2 regions of the Desulfovibrio diazotrophicus genome follow, and region 1 is predicted to be linked to the other one. Evidence: riboswitches for the same ligand, from Rfam matches in the RefSeq annotation. Region 1 holds a riboswitch; the other holds the start of a gene.
What was found. A riboswitch is a leader RNA that binds a small molecule or an ion and turns the genes downstream of it on or off. The one in region 1 is predicted to bind cobalamin.

Region 1 (11,297 bases):
AGCCTCTTGCGCCAGGGTCAGACGGTATTCCAGATCGGCCTTTTCATAAGACAGGTTGGGCAGGGTATCACTCAGGCGCTTGTCGCGTTCGGCCAATTCCTGCACGGAAAGGCCGCGCGTGTCGCCCTGCCAGAGGGCCAGCCGAGCCTTGACGGCCTCCAGCTTGCCGGCCAGCGCGCGCACGCCGTGTTCCAGTTCCGCCCGCTGTTTGCCCAGCGCGCCGCCGGTCGCCAGCGGCAAGGGGCTCGTACTCCAGCTGGTCAGCACCTGCCCAGGCACGCGCACGTCCAGATCCCGCGCGCCGCCGGGCAGGACGAACTGCAGCACGCTGCGGCCATTCTCTGTAAGGACGGGGGCCGTATGCGCCACCTCCAGCAGTGCGCCGGAAGGCGACAACAGCACGCTGGCGGGCGGCGTGGGGGCCGTGGGGCTTTCCACGGCAAAGGCGGGTGCGGCCCAGAGGAGCAGCGCGGCCAGGCCGCACGCAATGCGGCCCAGCGGGGAGCGGGCGCGACCGTTGCCGGGCCTTTGTGAGGGGAACAGGTGGGTCATGACGTTTCTCCTGTACGCCGCCGGTCCGGGCCGCGCCCGAAGCTCAGCGGGTCAGCTTGCGGAACTTGGGACGGTGGGGCGTGTCCGCTTCCTTACCAAGGCGCTTACGCCGGTCGTCCTCATAGTCCGTGTAGTTGCCTTCAAAAAAGACTACTTCGGCATTATCTTCAAAGGCCATGATGTGCGTGGCCACGCGGTCCAGGAACCAGCGGTCGTGGCTGATGACCAGCACGCAGCCCGCGAAGTTGTCCAGGGCGTCTTCCAGGGCGCGCATGGTGTTCACGTCAATATCATTGGTGGGTTCGTCCAGCAGCAGCACGTTGGCCCCGGATTTGAGCATGCGCGCCAGGTGCAGACGGTTGCGCTCTCCGCCGGAGAGCACGTCCACCTTTTTCTGCTGGTCCGCGCCGTGGAAGTTGAAGCGCGTGCAATAAGCCCTGGCGTTGACCTCGCGGCCGCCCAGGGTCACGGTTTCGCGGCCTTCACTGATGAGCTCGTACACGGTCTTGCCGGGGGTAAGGGATTCCCGTCCCTGGTCCACATAGGCGAAGCGCACGCTTTCGCCCACGCGCAACGTGCCGGCATCGGGCTGTTCCCGTCCGGCCAGCATGTTGAAAAGCGTGGTCTTGCCCGCGCCGTTGGGCCCCACAATGCCCACAATGGCTCCCGGCGGGATGACGGCCGTAAGCCCGTCCATAAGCACCCGGTCGCCCAGACTTTTACGCACGCCATCCAGCTCAATGACGCTCTTGCCCAGGCGCGGTCCCGGCGGAATGTAAATTTCAAGGTCGGGCGCGCGGCGTTCGCTTTCGTGGGAGAGCATAGCCTCGTAGGCATTGAGCCGGGCCTTGCCCTTGGCGTGCCGCCCCTTGGGCGACATGCGCACCCATTCCAGTTCGCGCTGCAGCGTTTTCTGGCGCTGGGCCTCGGTTTTGTCCTCATTGGCCAGGCGCTTCTGCTTCTGCTCCAGCCATGAGGAATAGTTGCCCTTCCAGGGGATGCCCCGGCCCCGGTCCAGCTCCAGAATCCAGCCCGCCACGTTGTCCAGAAAATACCGGTCGTGGGTCACGGCAATGACCGTGCCGGGGAAGGACGAAAGATAGCGCTCCAGCCAGGCCACCGAGGCCGCGTCCAGGTGGTTGGTGGGTTCGTCCAGCAGCAAAATGTCGGGGTTCTGCAGCAGCAGCCGGCAAAGGGCTACGCGACGGCGCTCGCCGCCGGAGATGCGGTCCACGGGCATATCGCCGGGGGGGCAGCGCAGGGCGTCCATGGCCATTTCCAGCCGGGAATCCAGATCCCAGACGTTTTTGGCGTCCATGAGCTCCTGCACCTGCGCCTGACGGGCGATGAGGGCGTCCATTTCCTCCGGTTCCATAGGTTCGGCGAAACGAGCATTGATTTCTTCAAATTCGCGGGCAATGGCTACCAGGTCGGCCGCGCCCTCTTCCACCACTGCGCGCACGGTGCGCGTTTCACCGGCCAGAGGTTCCTGCTCCAGGTAGCCCAGGCTGTAGCCCGGGGCCAGCACGGTCTTGCCCTCAAAGGCCTGGTCCACCCCCGCCAGAATTTTCAGCAGGCTGGATTTGCCCGCTCCGTTGAGCCCCAGCACGCCGATCTTGGCCCCGTAGAAGTAGGAAAGGGAAATATCCTTCAATACTTCGCGTTGGCCGTGGCGTTTGCTGACGCGGATCATGGAATAGATGATCTTGTCCGGTTCGTTGCTCATGATGCTCCCTGTTTTCCGTCATCCGCCGTCCGCACGGGCGCGGCAGCGGTTTTGCCGACCATAGCCGCAGGCGCGCGCTTTTTCAAGGCCGCCGGAGCTTTGACTCCCGCGCCGGGCTGTGCGACTCTTGGACGATGGCGGGCCGTGGCGACCCGACCCCATCGGGCCGAAGCGCGTTGGCAGCGCCCGCAGGACATACCCTTTTGCAGCAAGGAACACACTATGAACAAGGAAGTGGTCAGCACCGCCGCAGCCCCCGCCGCCGTGGGGCCGTACAGTCAGGCCGTCTGCGCGGGCGGACTGATGTTTCTTTCGGGCCAGATCCCCCTGGACCCCGCCACCGGCAAACTGGCGGAAGGCGACGTGGCCGCCCAGACGGCCCAGGCCTGCAAAAACGTCCTGGCCCTGCTCAAGGCGCGCGGGCTCGACGCCGCCCAGGTGGTCAAAACCACGGTGTTCATTACAGATATGAAGGACTTTGGCGCTGTTAACGAAGTCTACAAGCAATATTTCACCGCGCCCTGCCCGGCCCGCTCCTGCGTGCAGGTGGCCGCCCTGCCCCTGGGCGCACAGGTAGAAATAGAGGCCGTGGCCGCTCTGTAGGGGGCTCTGCGGCCGCGCGCGGGGCTTGCCATTTGGCCCCGCGTGCCCCATACTGCGGCAGTATGGCCTACAGGGACCAGCAAGGCGGCAGCGATGAAATCTTTGGACGCAGCGCCCGCGCGCGGCTTTGTGCGCAACGCCCAGAAAGACCTTCTCCAGCACAGTCTGGCCGTCTGGCCACGCCGGGAACACCAGCTGCTGGAGGTCAACTGCGGCGACGGCGTTTTTTTGCCCCTGCTCTGGAACTGCGGCTTTGACGTCACCGCCACAGAACGCGCCCCGGAACTGCGGGCTGCGGCCTGCGCCCGCCTGGGCCCGCGTGTGGAAGTGCTGGCCGCCGCCGCCGACCACCTGCCCTTTGAGAACGACGCTTTCCACTGGTGCGTACTGCACCTGGACGCGGCAGCCCTGGCCGACACGGCCCCAATGCTGGCCGAAGCCCTGCGCGTCACGGCCCGCGGGCTGGCCGTAACCTTCTGGAATGCAGCCTCACCGGCCTACGCCGTGCACCGTCTTACGGGACGCAAACAGCCCTGGCCCGGCACGGCCCGCTGCTGGTGGTCGCTGTGGCGCCAGATGCGCAGGCTGGCTGCGGGGCGCCTGCACGGCGGCAGCGCCCTGGTCCTGCCGCGCGGCTTCTGGCGAGGGGGCTGCTGCGAGGCCGTACAACGCGGCTCTGGCCCACGCTGGCTGCCCCTGGGGGCCTGGGGCGTCATCCGCCTGGACCTGGCCCCGCCCGGCCGCGTCACGCCTCTGCCTTTGCGGCTCAAGCCCGGCCGCCTGCCCAGGCCGGAACCGGTTATGGAATATGGCCCCCGCACGTCCCTGCCCTCCAACCCCCGGACGCGCACACCATGAAGCTGCCCCACCTGTCGCCTCCGGCTTTTGTCCACGATGCCGCCGCCGTTGTGCGGCGGCACCTTCTGCCCCTGACCATTGCGCTTACGGTGCTGGTGACGGCCCTGGGCGGCTATATCGGTTGGAATTACTGGCAGTTCCGTCAGACGGCCGCGCATGCCTTTGAAGAATTAAAGGGCGCCCTGCACCCGGCAGACCTGTCGGCCCTGGCCAACCTGGTGGATTTCAACGCTCTGGGCAACCAGCTGGCCGTGGTGGCGGCGCAGAGCTATCCCTTCGCGCGGCCGGGGCCGGCACAGATCACCGACCTGAGCGACCTGATCCAGACGGCGCTGCTCCGCCAGGCCCGGATCAAGGAAGAGCCCCTAAAGGAAACTCCGGACCTGGCCCAGCGGCTGAAAACGCCGCTCTATGTGCTGCCGCAGGACTTTTACACCCAGCTGGCCGCGAGCTGCAGCCTGCAGACAGCGGGCGATACCGTCGCCCTGGTGCGGGCCACCGTGCACCACCCTCTGCTGGACCGCACGTTTACCCTGCTTATAGAACTGGAGCGCACCCCTGTGGAGAGCTGGAAAATCCGCCGTATTGTCAACAGCGCTCAACTGGTGCGGGAGTTCCGCGCCGCGCAGCTGGAACGCATGGCGGCCCGACGCAAGAAGGTGGAGGAAAAAAACGCCGCCGTTACCGCGCGTTTTTACCAGGATTTTCCCATTCAGGACTGCACGGCCGAGGCGGGTACGCTTTCGGACGGCAAGACGCTGCTGCTGGTGCTGCACCTGCGGGCCCGCAACAACGGCGCCACGCGCGTCAACAACATGAATTTTGAGGCTGCGGTGCTGGATCTGGACGGGCGGGAACTGCTGCGCCGCCAGTGCAACGTCGTACAGCCCACCCCCCCCGGCGAAGCCCTGGACCACCGCTGGACCATAGAACTGGACGCCGCAAGCCCCACGGGGCAGAAAGTGCGCGCGGCGGGCGCACTGACCTGCAGGCCTATCTGGAAGACCTTAGGCCTGGCCAACGGCGAGGTGCTGCATATCACGGATCTGCCGGACCAGGAGGAAGAACTGCGCTGATCGCGGGTGCGCGTCGCCCCATTGCCGCAGAGAGGACGCCGGCCCGTCACCGGGGCGGGCCACCCTGACGGAGCGGACGGAACGCGGCTTTTATTTTTAAAGGCGGGGCAGCGCGACTTTCCTCCCGCTGGCTTCTGTGCCATACTCCATGCCGCCCGGCGCGCCGGGCCCTTACCGCCGCCGCGCAGGAAAGCCCCCGGCAACAATCAAATTTTCAAGGAGCTGTCAACATGTCGGGCCTCAGCCGTTCCATCCACCTGACGGTGCACATCCATAAAGACCCGGCCGCCATGGCCGAACGCGCGGCCCACATTCTGGCCGCAGCCTGCGAAGAAGCCGTGGCCGAGCGGGGCGTGTTCAAAATCGCCCTTTCGGGCGGGCAGACGCCCATCCCCCTCTTTCGCCTGCTTTCAGGCCGGGACTGGGCCGACCGCCTGCCCTGGGACAAAATGACCTTCTTCTGGGTGGACGAACGCTGCGTCAGCCCCGAACACCAGGACAGCAACTATGGCCTGGCCCGCCGCGAACTGCTGGGGCATGTGCCCGCCACCCACTTTTTCCGCATGCGCGGCGAAGAAGATCCCGTGGAGGCCGCCCGCAAATACGAACAGCTGCTGCGCACGGACTTCAGCCTGGGCCCGCAGGATCTGCCCCGCTTTGACTTCATGCTGCTGGGCATGGGCGAAGACGGGCACACGGGCTCCATCTTCCCCAACTCTCCGGCGCTGGCCGAACGCAAGCGCCTGGTCATTGACCAGTATGTGCCGGAACGCAAGGCCGACCGGCTCACCCTGACCCTGCCGGTCATCAACAATGCCCGCTGCTGCATGTTCCTGGTTACGGGCGGCGAAAAACACGACGTGCTCTCCCGCGCCCTCAACCTGCTGGCCCAGCCCACGCTGCCCGCCCAGATGGTCCGGCCAGGCTTCGGCGACCTGATCTGGGTTGTGGACGAAGCGGCCGCCACGGGCGCGTAGCCTCATTGCCGCACAAAAATAACGGAAGGGGCCGCAACCGGCCCCTTCCGGCCCCCACCCTCGCGCAACCCTTCTGGCCAACCTCCCTGGCCAACCCCTTTGGACCTGTCGCCTCTTACGGCCCCACCGCCGGTGCCGGTCAGTGCCGTCCCGTACAACGGAACCGGGCCGGAAGGCTGCTTCCGGCCGCCACGCAACGCCCGCCGGGCTTGCAGAGCCCCCATACACAGACCGCCCAACAAGACCTTGGCGGACGCACCACCTTCCAGATTCAAAAAAAATAATCAAATATTTTCCATATATTACTGAAGAAGTTGGCGCGGGGCGCGGGTTTGCCGCACATGCCGCAGCCTTGAAAAACCCGCTCCGTCGCGCTATGGTGCTCCCTGTCAAAAGGATTTTTGCCTGCGGCCCCAAAACAACCGCAGACACAGGGGCGGTCCCCAAACCCGCCCCGTTTTTTGTGCAAGAACGAACAAGACTATGGACGCAAAAAAAATTATCAAAGAAACAACACTGTTCCTTTGAGCCTTGGAAGGCTTTTTTGCGGACCTGCATTGACAGAACGGTATTCTTTTGAAACTTTCTAGACATTGAAAGCGCTCGTGAGCTTAATAGGGAATCCCGTGTAAAGCGGGAGCGGACCCGCCGCCGTAAGCCGCTGTAAACGCCGCCTTTCCTCGTGCGCCACTGGATTTTTTCCGGGAAGGCCGAAGGGCGGCCGGCAAGCCGGAAGACCTGCTTTCAACCCACTATCCCCCCTGGCAACGGGCCTTTGCCAGAGGCGAAGAAGAGCCGTCACGGCGGGGAGCTCTTCCTCCCGCCCGCACCATGCGGACCGGACTTTTTTCATGGCTCATTCATTTGGGAGCGTGTGCATGCCCGCCTGCATCATCAAACGTGACGGCACGGAAGTGCCGTTTGATTCGGTCAAAATTCTTAACGCCATTACCAAAGCCAACAAGGCCGTGGGCGGGGAGGACATGTCCCCCACGGACCTGCTTTTCGTGACGGAAAAGGTCTGCAAAAAACTGGAAGACCGCGACCTCAAACATGTGGAAGAAATCCAGGACGTGGTGGAAGAAAGCCTCATTCAGTACGACTACGCCAAAACCGCCAAGGCCTACATCCTCTACCGCGCCGAGCATACGAAAATCCGCAATGCGGAAACGTATCTCATGGACATCTATAAAAAGCTGACCTATTCCCCGGCCCTCAAAGAGGACATCAAGCGCGAAAACGCCAATATCGACGGCGACACGGCCATGGGCACCATGCTCAAGTACGGCTCCGAGGGCTCCAAATTCTTTATCGACAACTACATCCTGCCCAAGGACGCCTCGGCCGCCCACATCAACGGCGATATCCACATCCATGACAAAGATTTTTACATGCTCACGGAAACGTGCTGCCAGATAGACCTCATCCCCCTGTTCAAAAACGGCTTTTCCACAGGGCACGGCTACCTGCGCGAGCCCAATTCCATTGAAAGCTACTCAGCCCTGGCCTGCATCGCCATCCAGGCCAACCAGAACGAAATGCACGGCGGCCAGAGCGTGCCCCACTTCGACTTTGCCATGGCTGGCGGCATTATCAAAACCTTTCGCAAGGAATACAGCCGCGCCCTGCGCGCCTATGTGCGCATTGCCGCCGGGCTGGACGCCGAAGCGGCCCGCGAGCTGGTGGAGACCCTCCAGACCGGGCTGGGCGAAGGCCCCCGCATGGGCTCCATTGAGGACTACGGCCGCCGCATGGCCGCGGCTGCGCCGGACCAGGCCGAAATGCTGGCCAAGGCCCACGCCTACGCCGCACAAGAGGCCCTGCGCTATACCGACCGCCGCACCTACCAGGCCATGGAAGCCCTCATCCACAACCTCAACACCATGAACTCCCGCGCCGGCGCGCAGGTGCCCTTCAGTTCCATCAACTACGGCACCGACGTTTCCGCCGAAGGCCGCATGACCACCAGAAACCTGCTGCTGGCCACCAAGGCGGGCCTCGGCAACGGCGAAACCTCCATCTTCCCCGTGCAGATCTTCAAGGTCAAGGAAGGCGTCAACTATAATCCGCAAGACCCCAACTACGATCTTTTCAAGCTGGCCATGGAGGTTTCCGCCCTGCGACTCTTCCCCAACTTCAGCTTTCTGGACGCGCCCTACAACCTGCAGTACTACAAAGCGGGCGACTACAACACCGAAGTAGCCTACATGGGCTGCCGCACCCGCGTGCTCGGCAACGTGCACGACAAAGATCGCCAGACCACCTGCGGCCGCGGCAACCTCAGCTTCACTTCCGTCAACCTGCCCCGTCTGGGCCTCGAAGCCCACGGCGATGTGGACCGCTTCTTCGCCCTGCTGGACGACAAAATCGACCTGGTCTTCCGCCAACTGCTGCACCGCTTCAAAATCCAGTGCGCCAAAAAAGTCCGCAACTACCCCTTCCTCATGGGAGAAGGCATCTGGATCGATTCGGACAAACTGGACTGGGACGACAGCATCGGCGAAGTGCTTAAGCACGGCACCCTCACCATCGGCTTTATCGGCCTGGCCGAAACCCTCAAGGCCCTCATGGGCGTGCACCACGGCGAAAGCGAAGACGCCCAGGCCCTGGGCCTCAAAATCATCGGCCGCATGCGTCAGCGCTGCGACCAGGAGTCGGAAAAAACCGGCCTCAACTTCACCCTCATCGCCACCCCGGCCGAAAGCCTCAGCGGCCGCTTCGTGGCCCTGGACAAAGCCCGCTACGGCAGCATCCCCGGCATTACAGACAGGGACTACTACACCAATTCCTTCCATGTACCCGTGTACTTCCCCATCAAGGCCTTCAAAAAAATCCAGATTGAAGCCCCTTACCATGCCATGACCAACGCCGGCCACATCACTTATGTGGAACTGGACGGCGACACCTGCAAAAACCCCGAAGCCTTTGAAAGCATCATTCGCTACATGCACGACCAGGGCGTGGGCTACGGCTCCATCAACCACCCCCTGGACCGCGACCCCGTCTGCGGCTACGTGGGCGTCATCAACGATTGCTGCCCCCGTTGCGGCCGCAAAGAAGGCGAGGGCGTAAGCCTTGATAAGCTCAACCAACTGCGCAGAAAATACCCGCACATGCCCCATTGGGACTGATGCGGCCGTCCCCTCCGGGCAGGGCCCAGGGGACGCACATACCCTACCCTCACCCTTAGTGCAGACCAAGGAGAATACATATGCTGATGAAATCGCGCTTGTTCGAGGAAGTAAAACCCGCCCAGAAACTCGTGGGCCAGGGCCTGGGCTTTGAACGCACCCGCCGCATCACCGGTTACCTCGTGGGCACCCTCGACCGCTTCAACAACGCCAAACGCGCCGAAGAACGCGACCGTGTCAAGCATGCCTGAACCACACGCAGCGCAGCCCCTACGCCTCTCCGGCATTGTGGAGGAATCCATAGTGGACGGGCCGGGGCTGCGCTATGTGCTCTTTACCCAGGGGTGCCCGCACCATTGCAAAGGCTGCCATAACCCCCAGACCCACAGCTTTGAGGGCGGCTTCCTCTTCACCGCCGAAGCCGCCCTCGACCAGATGGGCCAAAATCCCCTACTGGCCGGCGTCACCCTCTCCGGCGGCGAACCCTTCTGCCAGGCCAACGCCCTCTGTCCCGTGGCCGCCGGCGCCCACGCCCTGGGCAAATCCGTGGTCACCTTCACGGGCTACACCTTTGAAGAACTCCACCGCCGCGCCGCCGCCGACCCCTGGACGGCCCGCCTCCTGGACCTCACCGACCTGCTCATCGACGGCCCCTATGTGGAAGAACTGCGCGACCTGGAACTCCAGTTCCGCGGCAGCTCCAACCAACGCCTCCTGGACCACGCCGCCCGCGCCCGCCTGGCGGCGAAGCTGTAAGGGGGAAATTTGGATTTTGTGGGGGGAAGGGAACTTTTGTGAACAAAAGTTCCCTTCCCCCCACGCCCCCCATCCTTCAAAAAACTTTTCTCCTCAGCGCTGCAGGCATCCCCCTGAACGGAAAACAGCAAGAGCGCGATGGGGATTGCTGGACCGCGCCCTTCTTGCAGGGGCGTTCCTGCCCCGACCAAGAGAAGTCCGGCGCATAACCTGAAGGAAGAAAAAAGGGGAATCACGAGATGCATTTTATTCCCTGGCAAGGAAAAAGTCTGCGCCGGGGCGGGGATAGTACGCTTTTGGTACAGACCCGGTCCGGCGCAGGCTCTTGACGCCGCCAGGGGGCAAAAGACGCCCCGCGCCGACCATCTAAAAAAAATCTTGAATATAACCCCAAGCTGGGCCAATATGCCGCCAATGCGGTTCGAACTCTTTGTAGCCCTGCGCTACCTCTTTTCCAGGCGCAAGCAAACCTTCATCTCGGTCATCTCGGTCATGTCCATTTTGGGCGTGGCGCTGGGGGTGGGCGCGCTGGTGGTGGTGCTGGGCGTGTACAACGGCCTGACCACGGACATGCGCGACAAAATTTTGGGGGCCAATGCGCACGCCATTGTGCTTTCCTATGTGCCTTCGGCCTTTGAAAACGCTCCGGATCTGCTGCAGCGCGTGCGCGCCGTAGAGGGCGTTACCGGGGCCACGCCTTTTATTTATACGGAGGTCATGCTTTCCGGCGCGGGGGGGGTCAAGGGCATTGTGCTGCGCGGCATAGACCCGCAGAGCGCGCCTTCGGTGCTCTCCATGCTGCGGCAGATGCGCGCGGGCTCGGTGGACAATCTGCAGAAAAAGGACGACGCGCCCGGCATTATTGTGGGGGATGAGCTGGCCAAACGCCTGGGCCTGGGCCTGGGCAGCCGGGTCAACCTGCTTTCCCCTTCGGGGCAGAAGACGGCTTCGGGCTATGCCCCGCGCATCCGGCCATTTGCCGTGGCGGGCATTTTCAAAACCGGCATGTTTGAGTACGATTCCTCCTTGGCCTTTGTAAGCCTGGCGGCCGCACGTGACGTGCTGGGCCTGCCCGAAGGCTACCTTTCCGGAGTGGAGATCACTGTAGCCGACCTTTTTGCAGCGGACAAAACCGCCGCCCGCATCGGCACGGAGCTGGGCTCGCCCTTCTACGCCCGTTCCTGGATGGAAATGAACGCCAACCTTTTTGCGGCGCTCAAGCTGGAAAAAATCGGCATGTTCATCCTTCTGGCTATGGTGGTGCTCATCGGCTCCTTCTCCATTGTCACGACCCTGGTCATGCTGGTTATGGAAAAAACGCGGGACATTGCCATAATGATGTCCATGGGGGCCACACGGGGCATGATCCGGCGCATCTTCATGCTGCAGGGCAGCATCATCGGCGTCATCGGCACATTGCTGGGTTACGCCATGGGCCTGAGCCTGGGTTGGCTGCTCAAGCGCTACCAATTCATCAAACTGCCGGAAAATGTCTACACCCTGGACCACCTGCCCATCAGCATCAGTCTCACGGACGTGCTCATCATCGGCGCAAGCGCCATGCTGCTCTGTTTTCTGGCCACCCTCTACCCGGCCCGCCAGGCTGCCCGCCTGGAAC
Region 2 (11,297 bases), 790 kb from region 1:
CTTCACGAAAAACCCTGATGCGGGAACCGATGGTGTGGGGGGACATGCAGACCTCCTGCGGCGTTGGCTGTAGTTGCGACGGGCGCGCGGGGCGCGCGGGGCGGGAAAAAAGATGAAGAAAGGGGGGGTATGCCAAGAGGCGCGCCGGTGGCGCGCCTCTTGGATATGTTCTGCACCGGTGGCACGCCGGTGGCGCGCCGCTGCGGTCTAGCTGTTGTTTTCGCTTTCTTCAAACTTCTGCTTGAGCAGATCGCCCAGGCTCTGGCCCGCTTCCTGCGGTCCGGAATGGAATTCCTTGGGCTTGCGGCGGTCGTCCTCGTCCTTGATCTGCTTAATGGAAAGCCCCAGGCGGCGCTCTTCGGCGCTCACATGGATGACCTTGGCCTGAATTTCCTGGCCTTCCTTGTACATTTCAGCAGGCGACTTGACTTTTTTGCTGGAAAGCTCGGAAACGTGCACCAAGCCTTCAATGCCTTCTTCAACCTCCACAAACAGGCCGAAGTCGGTGATGTTGGTCACAATGCCCTTGACCGTGCAGCCCACAGGGTAGGTGTTGGGCACATGGCCCCAGGGGTCGTCCACCAGCTGCTTGACGCCCAGGGTGAACTTTTCGTTTTCCTGATCCACGGTCAGCACCTTGGCCTGCACGGTGTCGCCCACCTTGTACAGCTCGTTGGGGTGGCGCACCTTTTTGGTCCAGGAAATGTCGGAAACGTGGATGAGGCCGTCGATGCCGTCCTCAATGCCGATGAACATGCCGAATTCGGTAATGTTCTTGATGACGCCCTCAAGGATGGTGCCTTCGGGGTACTTTTCGGCCACCAGTTCCCAGGGGTTGGGCCGCACCTGCTTCATGCCGAGGCTGATGCGTTTTTTGTCGCCGTCCACGCCCAGAATGACCACGTCCACCTCGTCGCCGGTGTGGACCATCTGGGAAGGATGACGCAGCTTGCGCGTCCAGGACATTTCAGAGATGTGCACCAGGCCTTCCACGCCGGGCTCCAGTTCCACAAAAGCGCCGTAGTCCACCAGATTGGTGACCTTGCCGGTGCATTTGGCCCCTTCGGGGAAGCGGGCGGAGATGTCCTGCCACGGATCGGGCACCAGCTGTTTGAGGCCCAGAGAAACTTTGTTGGTTTCACGGTCAAAGGAAAGCACCTTGAGGGTCAGATCCTGACCGATGGTGATCATTTCCTTGGGATGGCGGATGCGCTTCCAGCTCATGTCCGTGATGTGCAGCAGGCCGTCCAGACCGCCCAGGTCCACAAACACGCCATATTCGGTGATGTTTTTAGCCTTGCCCTGCACAATCTGGCCTTCGGCCAGGGTGCGCAGCAGCTCCTGCCGCTTGGAGTCGCGCTCTTCCTCAAGCAGCACGCGCCGCGAAACAATGACGTTGCTGCGGCGACGGTTGATCTTGAGCACGCGGAACTCGAACTCCTGGTTGACCAGGGCGTCCATATCGGGCACCGGGCGCAGGTCCACATGCGAACCGGGCAAAAACGCCTCCACCCCGCCGATATCCACCGTGTAGCCGCCCTTGATGCGGCGCACAATGTGGCCTTTGATGACCTTGTTGGTCTCCTGTACGGCCTCGAGCTGGTCAAAGACCTGCATGCGCTTGGCCTTCTCAAAGGAAAGGGTGATGGTGCCGTCGTTTTCGTTCTTGCGAACCACATAGACGTCCACCTTGTCGCCCACCTTGACGGTCATGTTGCCGGCGGGATCGCGGAACTCTGCCGCGGGGATCTGCCCCTCGGACTTGAAGTTCACGTCCACCAGCACCGTGTCGTCGTCCACGCGGACAATCTCGCCCTTGGTGATGGAGCCTTCCTCAAGGTCGCCAAAATCGGGATTGAGATAGTTTTCAAGGGCGCTTTCGAAATTGATTTCGCTGTCGTGCCCGGTTTCCAAACCTGCCATATGTCCAGCCTCCAAACATGATTTCCCCCAACCAGGGAGGTTGACTTAGTAGCAGGATTTTACCAAAAGAACAAGGGAAAATCCGCGCAAATGGGCACAGGAAGCCAAAAAAACGGCTCCAGCGCAGGCCGCCGGCCTTGACTTTTGCCCCGGCCTGGTATCCTCTGCGGTAAGAACAGTCACGCCTGTAGTGCCCGGAAGGCTGCCGCCCGCGGCCGTCCGTCAGGCGGGCGCGGGCGCGTTTATGCGGCGCCATGCGCCCCGGCATTGCGCCGTCCTTGCTGAAATGTTTCGGCAAAGACGGTCTGTTTTGCGCTGCGGGGAATTCCGTGCAAATCGGAAACAGTCGCGCTGCGGTAAGAGGGTACAAGGCTTCTTCGCGTCCGTCGGGCAGCCCGGCAGGCGCGCGACAGCCAGTCGCGCAAGCGGTGAAGGCGAAGCCGAGGCCAACCCCTCAAGTCCGAATACCCGCTGGGCGTTTATGCCCTTTTTCAACCTGTCAACGCGCCATTGAGGAGGTTGCCATGCCGCGTTTTTCGCCCTTTGCGGGCTCCCGTCTGTTCCTGCTTCTGCTCCTGCTCCTTGCGGCCCTGGCCGCGCCCGCCGCGCCCCACGCCGCCGACGCGCCCCAGCAGGGCGTTCTGCTGGTGGCCTTCGGCACCAGCGTGCCCGAAGCCCTGCCCGCCATGCAGGCCGTGGACCAGGAGTTTAAACAGGCCTTCCCCGGCCAGCCTGTGGTCTGGGCCTATACCTCGCAGATCATCCGCAAAAAAATCGCCGCTCAGGGCCGCCCTGTGGGCGGCATCAGCGACGGCCTCGCCAAACTCGCCAAAGACGGCGTAAAAGTAGTGCGCGTGCAGTCCCTGCACGTCATGGCCGGCGAAGAATTTTCCGCTCTGGAACGCGCCGTGCTCATTGACCTGCAAAAAAATCCCGGCCGTTTTGAGGCCGTCTATCTGGGCCGCCCCATGCTTGAATCTGAAGCCGACGCCCAGGCCTTGGCCTCCGCCATTCTTGAGGACACCAAGGCCCTGCGCGGCAAAAACGCCGCCCTTGTCCTCATGGGGCACGGCCAGGAACACGGCCGCGCCGGCCTGACCTTTGAAGGCGTGCGCGCCCTGTTCCACAACCAGGACAAACATGTTTTCATGGCCACAGTAGAAGGCGAACGCAGCTTCGACGACCTGCTCAAAGAACTTAAGGCCGCCAAGGTCAAGTCTGTGGTCATCGCGCCGCTCATGCTGGTGGCCGGCGACCATGCCCGCAACGACCTGGCCGGAGACGAAGCCGATTCCTGGGCCTCTCAGCTCAAGGCCGCGGGCTTCAAGGTGACCGCCAACCTTAAGGGTCTGGGCCAGGTGCCCGGCGCCCGCGCCCTGCTGGTGCAGCACGCCAAAAGCGCCTCCGACGACCTGACCAAGGAACCCAGAAAGCAGTAACAAATCCTTTCTGCACCCTGCAAAAACTTTCCCCCGCCTTGCGGCAGGGGAAAGTTTTTGCGAGGAAGAACGTGCGGGGGAGGGGACGCTTTTTAGTAAAAAAGTCCCCTCCCCCGCAAAGTATTCGCCCTATGCCCGCCGCCGCAGCAGCGCGCCAAACATGCCTTCCAGCCAAGGATGGTCGTGAGGGGTCTGCCAGCGCTGTTCCAGGCGCAGGTCGGGATGTTGCCGCAACAGGCCTGCCACGACCCCCTCGTTTTCGTCGGGGTTGAGGGTGCAGGTGATGTAGGCCAGGCAGCGGCCAGGCTCCAGCAAGGCAGCTGCCCGCTCCAGTAACCGGCCTTGCAGGGCGGTCAGCGCCGCCAGGCGCTCCGGCCCCCGACGCCGGATGTCCGGCCGACGGGCCAGCACGCCCAGGCCGGAACAGGGCGCGTCCAGCAGCACAGAGCCGGGCCAGCGGGCCAGGGGCGGACGCGCGGCGTCCGCTAGGCACACGGGCGGCAGGCACACGGACGGCAGGTGCAGACCCAGACGAGCGCAGTGCCCCGGCAGGGCCCGCAGTCGCCCGAAGCTGCTGTCCGTACAAAGGCCCACGGCCACGCCGCGCTCCAGCAAAGCCGCAGTTTTGCCGCCGTAGCCCGCGCACATGTCCCACACCGGGCCCTCCAGCGCGTACAGGTCCAAGGCCGCAAGGACGCGCTGCGACCCTGCGGACTGAAACGAAAGCGCCCCCTGGGCCTGCCAGTGGGCTAACGGCCGATCCATCACGCTTTCCGGCAGCTCCCCCGGCCCCAAGGCCACGCCCCAATCGCCCACGGCCGCCGCGCCGGGCAGGGCGCGCAAGGCCGTCAGCAAGGCGGCGCCTTCAGGGCGGCGGGCATTGACCCGCAGTCCACTCCAGGGGCGGCCGCAGGAACGCCGCAACAACAGGGCCGCGTCCGCTTCGCCATAGGCCCGCGCCCAGAGCCGGGCCAGCCAGTCCGGAGCCGCGCAGAACAGGGCCAGCGCGCCCAGCGGGTCCGCCGCCCCCTGACGGTAAAAATCCTCATGGCGCGGGGCTTCTCCCAAGCGCTGCACGGAACGCAACGCGGCGTTGGTCAGACCGGCCAGCCGTGGTCCGTACAGGGTCCGCGCCTGTTCCACGGCCTCGTGCAGCACGGCGTGGGGGGGCGTTCTGTCCTGCAGCAGCAGTCCATAGACCCCCAAAGCCAAAATGTGCCGCAAGGGGCGCGGCAGACCTCCTGGCCTGGGCAATACCCGTCCCAGCACATAATCAATGCGGATTTCCGCCCGCAGACAGCCGTAAGCCAGTTCTGCGCACAAATGCCGGTCCCGCGCCGCCAAAGCCGTGCCAAAGGCTGCACTGCCAGCCTGTCCCGCAGGGGCGTGCGGGGCCGCACCTAAGGCCATATCCAGGGCCGCCTGCACGGGCATACCCGCGTCCGTCAGCAGCAAAGTCCGCAAAGCCGCATTGCGGGCCGTAACCCGCAACTTGCCGAACCCTTTTGGAAAACCCATTATTTGCTCCCCGGCGCGCTGCCTGCCGCCGCCACAGACCCGGCAACCATCCGGCCCGGCGCAGGGCCCAGCCCCAGAAACAGCCTGATGGCGGCCTCAATGGCGTCCAGCGGCGCCAAAGTGTCCAGGCAGGGGCCGTGGGGCCGCTCGTTAAGCACGCCAAACACAGGGACAGGGTAACTGTCCTGAATGCCGGAGGTCAGGTCGCGTTCGCAGGCCACGGCAATAATGCAGCGCGGCCGGGCCTGGACCACGATGCGCCGGGCAATGGTGCCGCCCGTGGCAATGGCTAGCCGCACCCCGTAGGCGTCGCGCAGGTCCAGCAGCGCCCCTACCGGGCAGGCCCCGCAGCGGCGGCAGTGGTCCGCATTGTGCATCAACCGGTGTGGGCAGGCGCTGCGCTGCAGACAGTGGGGCAAGAGCACCAGCAGTTGCTCCGGCCGCACCGGTTCGCGCGCCGCCAGCACCATTTCGTTGTTGACCTTGACAAACGACCGCCGCACCGCCGCCCGGTCCAGACCCACCAGCTTGGCCAGCATCTCCATGAGCGGAAAAAACAGCCGCACCGTCATGTGCCGCACGCCGCCGCCGCCCGGCAAAGGCCGCCCCGTATAGATATGAAAAACCAGGCTCAGGCACAGCCCCAAAACCGCCAGCATGGCCGCCGCCGCCACGCTGACGCTCACTGCCGGCAGCCAGTGCCGCACCCCCAGAAACCCCGTCCAGGGCAAAATCAAAAACACTGCCAGCGCCAGGCACAGCAACAGACACGAACCCAACATGAGCCCGATGAAGACCCGCTTGCGCGCGCCGCCGTACTGCGCCGGCGGCAAGGAATACGGAGACTTGCGCAGAAACGCCATAGACCCTCATCCAGCGCGGGAAAAAGAGGCTGCGGGAGCGCTCGCTGGAAAAACGCGAACCTCGCCTACGCCCCACCCCGCAAAAAATTTTCTCTTTCCAGAAAAATCCGCTGACGTACCCTGTACAGAAGAAAAAATGCCCCACATTGCCGCCACGCGCCCGAAAGCGGAATGCCGGAGCCGCGCCTCCCGGCACAGCCGGAGGCAGATTTTTTATTCCCCCTGTTCCACCAAGCCGCAGGGTCCGGGCCGCAGGCCGCGCAACGCGCCATTGACAAAGTCGCGGGCGGACATGGTCTTGCGGCCCTGGGGACGCAGCGCGCCCAAGGCGTACCAACGGTCGGCGCAGGCCACGCGCAGCGTGTCATCCGCATGGTCGAGCGTGCCGGGGCTGACGCCGGGGCAGGGCTCGGCCAACCTGCCCGGAGCCAGAGTGCAGGGAAAAGTTTTGTCCTGACCGCTGAAGTGCAGGACTACGCGCGCGCCGGGCCAGGGCGTGACCCCGCGGATATGGGCGTGCACCTGCACCGCCGGGCGGTTCCAGGTAATGACGGAATCCTGTTTGCCCATTTTGGCGGCGTAGGTGACGCGGCCGGCATCCTGTTCCTCCGCTGTGGCGCGGCCTTCCAGCAGGGCGTCCAGCACCTGGGGCAGGAGGTCTGCGCCCAGTTGGGCCAAGGCGTCGTGTAGGCTGCCTGCAGTGTGGTCATTGAGGGGCAGGGAGGCGCTGGCGTATACCGGACCGGCGTCCAGTTGGCGCACCACACGCATGATGGAAACGCCTGTGCGGGCATCGGGCTGCCAGTCCTCCATAATGGCGCGCTGGATGGGCGCTGCCCCGCGCCAGCGGGGCAAAAGGGAGGCGTGCACGTTAAGGGGGGCGAGACGGGGCAGATCCAGCACAGACTGGGGCAACAGCAGGCCGTAGGCGGCCACTACCAGCACGTCCGGGGCGTAGGCGGCCAGACGGGCCACGGCGGCGGGATCCTTAAAACTTTCCGGTTGTTCGACGGGCAGACCCAGTTCCAGGGCCGCGCTTTTGACGGGCGGCATGCTGAGCTTGTGGCCGCGCCCGGCGGGCCTGTCCGGCTGGGTGTAGACGGCGACGAGGCTGCCGCGCGGCCAGACGGCCAGACGGCGCAGGGTGGGCACGGCAAAGTCCGGCGTGCCCATGAACACTAGGCGGCAGTTTTGCGCTTGAGCCACTTTTTTACCTTGCTGTCGTAAAGGCTGCGCCGCAGGCGGCTGATTTTGTCGATAAACAGGATGCCGTCCAGGTGGTCGTATTCGTGCTGCAGCACAATGGCGGGAAAATCTTCCAGGTCTTCTTCAATGCGCTTGCCATCCAGGTCTGTGGCGGTCAGGTGCACCTTGCTCATGCGTTTGACGTCGGCCCGGTAATTCATGGGCACGGAAAGGCAGCCTTCGGCCTCGCTGCGCACTTCTTCGCCCGAAAGGGCGAGCACGGGGTTGATCAGTACGCGGGGATTTTTTTCGCCATCCTGCACGGAAGGGTCCATGACCAGCATGCGGATATTGCGGCCCACCTGCGGCGCGGCCAGACCCACGCCGGGCGCGGCGTACATGGTTTCCAGCATATCCGCCGCCAGGCGGCGGATATCCTCCGTTATTTCCTGAATGGGCGCGCAGACCTCTTTAAGGCGCGGGTCCGGGTAAGTCACAATGTCCAGTAGCATGGCAGTATCCTTGTGGCGGCACACCCGCGAGGCGGTACGGCCATTGTCCTTCCCGCCGACAGGCAGCGGAAAAGCAATGGCCGCCGTGCATAAGGATGCGTACGCATCCCGAAAGCGGGGGCCCCGGGGGACAAGCCCCCTGGCCCTTCTTGCAGCGCGTCAGCTTGGCTGCGGGGCTGGCTGCTCCGCCGGGGCAGGCTGTTCGCGCAGGCGCAACCCCAGCTCACGCAGTTGTTTGGCCGACACGGGAGAAGGCGCCTCGGTCATGAGGCAGGTGGCCTTTTGGGTTTTGGGGAAGGCAATGACGTCGCGAATGCTGCCCGCCCCTGTCAACAACATGATAAGGCGGTCAAGGCCGAAGGCAAGGCCGCCGTGGGGCGGCGCGCCCTGTTCCAGGGCCTGAATAAGAAAGCCGAACTGGGCTTCGGCCTGCGCCGCAGAAAAGCCCAGGGCGGCAAACATGCGACGCTGCACTTCGCCCGTATGGATGCGGATGGAGCCGCCGCCCACCTCGTTGCCGTTGAGCACCATATCATAGGCGCGGGCGCGGGCCTTGGCCGGATCCTCGCGCATGAGCTCCAGATGGCCGGGCGCGGGCGCGGTAAAGGGGTGGTGGCAGGCTACGTAGCGCTTTTCCTCCGCATCATACTCAAAGAGGGGAAAATCCGTCACCCAAAGGAAATTGAAGCTGTTTTCGGGAATCAACCCCAGACGCCCGGCCAGATGCACGCGCAGATTGCCCAGGGCGGCGTTGACCATGGCCGGATCGCCGGCCTGAAAAAAGACAATGTCGCCCGCCTGCAGATCCAGAGCCTTGGCAATGCCCTGGCGTTCTTCTGCAGAAAGGAACTTGGCAATGGGCGACTGCCATTCGTCGGCCTTGATCTTGATCCAGGCCAGGCCCTGCGCGCCGTAGATCTTCACAAATTCAGTAAAGCCGTCAATTTCTTTACGGCTCAGGCTCTCGCCGCCGGGCACCTTCATGGCCTTGACCAGGGGGGCCGCCGCAAAGAGCTTGAAGCCGGAACCGTGCACAATGGCGGTCACGTCCACCAGCTCCAGCCCGAAGCGGGTGTCGGGCTTGTCCACGCCGTAGCGGCTCATGGCTTCGTCCCAGGTCAGGCGCGGGAAGGGCCGGGGAATCTCCAGGCCCATGACCTCGCGGAACACGCGTTCCATCAGGCCCTCGGCCACGGCCATGACCTGTTCTTCATCCACAAAGCTCATCTCCATGTCCACCTGGGTGAACTCCGGCTGGCGGTCGGCGCGCAGATCTTCATCACGAAAGCAGCGCACGATCTGAAAATAGCGCTCCAGACCGGCCACCATGAGCAGCTGTTTGAAAATCTGCGGCGACTGGGGCAGGGCGTAGAATTCGCCGGGATTCAGCCGGCTGGGCACCAGAAAGTCCCGCGCCCCTTCGGGCGTGGACTTGGTGAGCACAGGGGTTTCCACCTCCGTAAAGCCGTTCTCGTCCAGAAACCGCCGCACGCACTGGGCCACCCGGTGGCGCAGACGCAGGTTGGCCTGCATGCGCGGTCGGCGCAGATCCAGATAGCGCCAGGCCAGACGCAGATTTTCGCCCGCATCGCAACGGTCCTCAATGGGGAAAGGCGGCGTTTTGGAGGTATTGAGCAGCTTCCATTCGTAGACGACCACCTCGATCTGACCCGTAACCAGGTTGGGGTTGACCATGCCCTCTGGGCGGGGCCGCACCCTGCCCTTGATGGCCAGCACGTATTCCGAGCGCAGAATGTGCGCATTGGCGTGAGCCGCCGGGGCCATGTCCGGGCTGAAGACCACCTGAGTAAGACCCTCGCGGTCACGCAGGTCTACAAAAATCAGCCCGCCGTGGTCGCGCCGGTACTGCACCCAGCCCATAAGGCAGACTTCCGCCCCATCGTCGGCAATGGTCAGCTGCCCGCAGTGCTGCGTGCGCCGCCAGTCGCCCAGGTCGGTAACGTATTTACGGTGCTCCTGCTGCACATCCTGCTGCTGGCGGTCCTGCGCCGCCGCGTCCATCTGCTCAGTCATTGCTTTCGGCTCCCGCCTGCAAAAAGTCCACAAGTCCGGCCCGGACCACGCTCTGCTGCCGGCCGCTCTCCAGATGTTTAACCACCACTTCGCCGCGGGCCAGTTCGTCCGGCCCCAATATCAGACAATAGCGCGCGCCGGACTTGCCAGCCTGGCGCATAAGGCTCTTGAAGCCGCCTTCGCTGCTGTTCATAACGCCGCGCAGGCCAGCGTCCCGCAGGCCCTGAGCCAGCAGCCAGCCTTCCCGGCGGCTGAGCTCGTCCATGCAGACCAGATAAAAATCCTGAGGCGCGGCCGCGCGCCCCTCCAGCATAAGCGCCAGGCGCTCCATGCCGCAGGCAAAGCCCACGCCGGGCACGTCCGGCCCGCCCAGGCTCTTCACCAGGCCGTCGTACCGACCGCCCCCAGCCACCGCCGCCTGCGCGCCGATGCTGCCGCTCACCACCTCAAAGGTGGTACGGCAATAATAGTCCAGCCCGCGCACCAGGCGGTGGTCCAGCTCATAGGGCAGGCCCGCCGCTGTGAGCAGGTCCAGCACCGTGTCGAAGTGCGCCCGGCACTCCGGACAATTGTAGTCCAGCAAATGCGGGGCCGCGTCCGTAATGGTCCGACAGCCGGGCTGTTTGCAGTCCAGCACGCGCAGGGGGTTGGTCTCCACCCGGCGGGCGCAGTCCGGACAGAGGGCCGCCTTGTCCACCCCGGCCAGATAGGCCAGCAGCGCTTCGCGGAAGCGAGGCCGACACTGAGCGCAGCCCAAAGAATTGAGCTTCAGGGTCAGATCCCGCAGGCCCAACGCGCCCAGAAAACGCAGCAGCATGCTGATCAGCTCCGCATCCGTGTACGGACTGTGTCTGCCCAGGCACTCGCAGTTAATCTGATGAAACTGGCGCATGCGCCCCTTTTGCGGCCGTTCGTAACGGAACATGGGGCCCGTGGTGAACAGACGGCTGACGGCCTCCCTGTTGACCAGACCTGCCTCAATATAGGCTCGCATAACCCCGGCCGTAGCCTCAGGCCGCAAGGTCAGTGAACGCCCCTTCCTATCCGCAAAGGTATACATTTCTTTCTGCACCACATCGGTTTCTTCGCCGATGGAGCGCTGAAACAGCTCCGTAAACTCCACAATGGGCGTGCGTAGCTCCACAAAACCGTAGCGAAAAAACACCTCCCGCGCCGTGTTTTCCAGGCGCGTGAACGTATCGCTTTCCGGCGGAAACATATCCGCAAAACCCTTGATGCGCGTAATGCTCATACTGTCCCCTGGGGAAGGGAAGGGAGAAGTGCGGGGAAGGGACTCCTGTAAAAGGGTCTCCTCCCCCGCGCCCCCGCCTCCTGAAACTTTTTCTGGTGCTCCAATATATCAAAAAAAGCCGCAAAAAAATGCAAATTTTTTTGAGGGTCATGCCCCAAAAACCGCCGAAGACAGCTTTCCGTCAGGCCTCTGCAGCAGATTTGAGGATTTTTCTCCTGCAAAACGGGGTATAGTTACCGTGGACTAGCGCTGGCCGCAAGGGGCGTCAAAGCGGAATTTGTCGCCGCAATCCTCGCAGGGCACGGGGTAGTCGCCGGTAAAGCAGGCCAGACAGTAATCGTCCGGACGACTTACGGAACCCAGCAGGCCTTCTACGCTCAGATAGTGCAGAGAATCCGCGCCCAGACTGCTGGTTATCTCCGGCAGACTGTGCTGGGCGGCAATGAGTTCGCCACGCGAAGAAAAGTCTATGCCATAGTGGCAGGGAAACTTCACGGGCGGACAGGAAATGCGGATGTGCACTTCTTTGGCGCCCAGTTCGCGCAGTTTTTTCACCCTGGTGGTCATGGTG

Region 2: another riboswitch for cobalamin. It lies ahead of J7I12_RS09075 (sirohydrochlorin cobaltochelatase); the one in region 1 lies ahead of J7I12_RS05670 (anaerobic ribonucleoside triphosphate reductase).

The regions. Positions count from the first base shown of each region.
Region 1 covers NZ_OX346397.1:1,304,940-1,316,236, forward strand. Annotated here, with positions in the region: gene J7I12_RS05640 (DUF4139 domain-containing protein) at 1-552, opposite strand, end outside; gene ettA (energy-dependent translational throttle protein EttA) at 596-2,278, opposite strand; gene J7I12_RS05650 (RidA family protein) at 2,501-2,881, shown strand; gene J7I12_RS05655 (class I SAM-dependent methyltransferase) at 2,975-3,739, shown strand; gene J7I12_RS05660 (translation initiation factor IF-2) at 3,736-4,815, shown strand; gene pgl (6-phosphogluconolactonase) at 5,046-5,792, shown strand; cobalamin riboswitch at 6,373-6,552, shown strand; gene J7I12_RS05670 (anaerobic ribonucleoside triphosphate reductase) at 6,671-8,923, shown strand; gene nrdD (anaerobic ribonucleoside-triphosphate reductase) at 9,004-9,174, shown strand; gene nrdG (anaerobic ribonucleoside-triphosphate reductase activating protein) at 9,167-9,679, shown strand; gene J7I12_RS05685 (lipoprotein-releasing ABC transporter permease subunit) at 10,094-11,297, shown strand, end outside.
Region 2 covers NZ_OX346397.1:2,093,948-2,105,244, reverse strand. Annotated here, with positions in the region: gene J7I12_RS09085 (helix-turn-helix domain-containing protein) at 1-46, opposite strand, end outside; gene J7I12_RS09080 (30S ribosomal protein S1) at 208-1,923, opposite strand; cobalamin riboswitch at 2,212-2,413, shown strand; gene J7I12_RS09075 (sirohydrochlorin cobaltochelatase) at 2,448-3,362, shown strand; gene J7I12_RS09070 (RsmB/NOP family class I SAM-dependent RNA methyltransferase) at 3,492-4,880, opposite strand; gene J7I12_RS09065 (DUF116 domain-containing protein) at 4,880-5,743, opposite strand; gene fmt (methionyl-tRNA formyltransferase) at 5,957-6,949, opposite strand; gene def (peptide deformylase) at 6,922-7,440, opposite strand; gene aspS (aspartate--tRNA ligase) at 7,600-9,474, opposite strand; gene hisS (histidine--tRNA ligase) at 9,467-10,726, opposite strand; gene purF (amidophosphoribosyltransferase) at 10,970-11,297, opposite strand, start outside.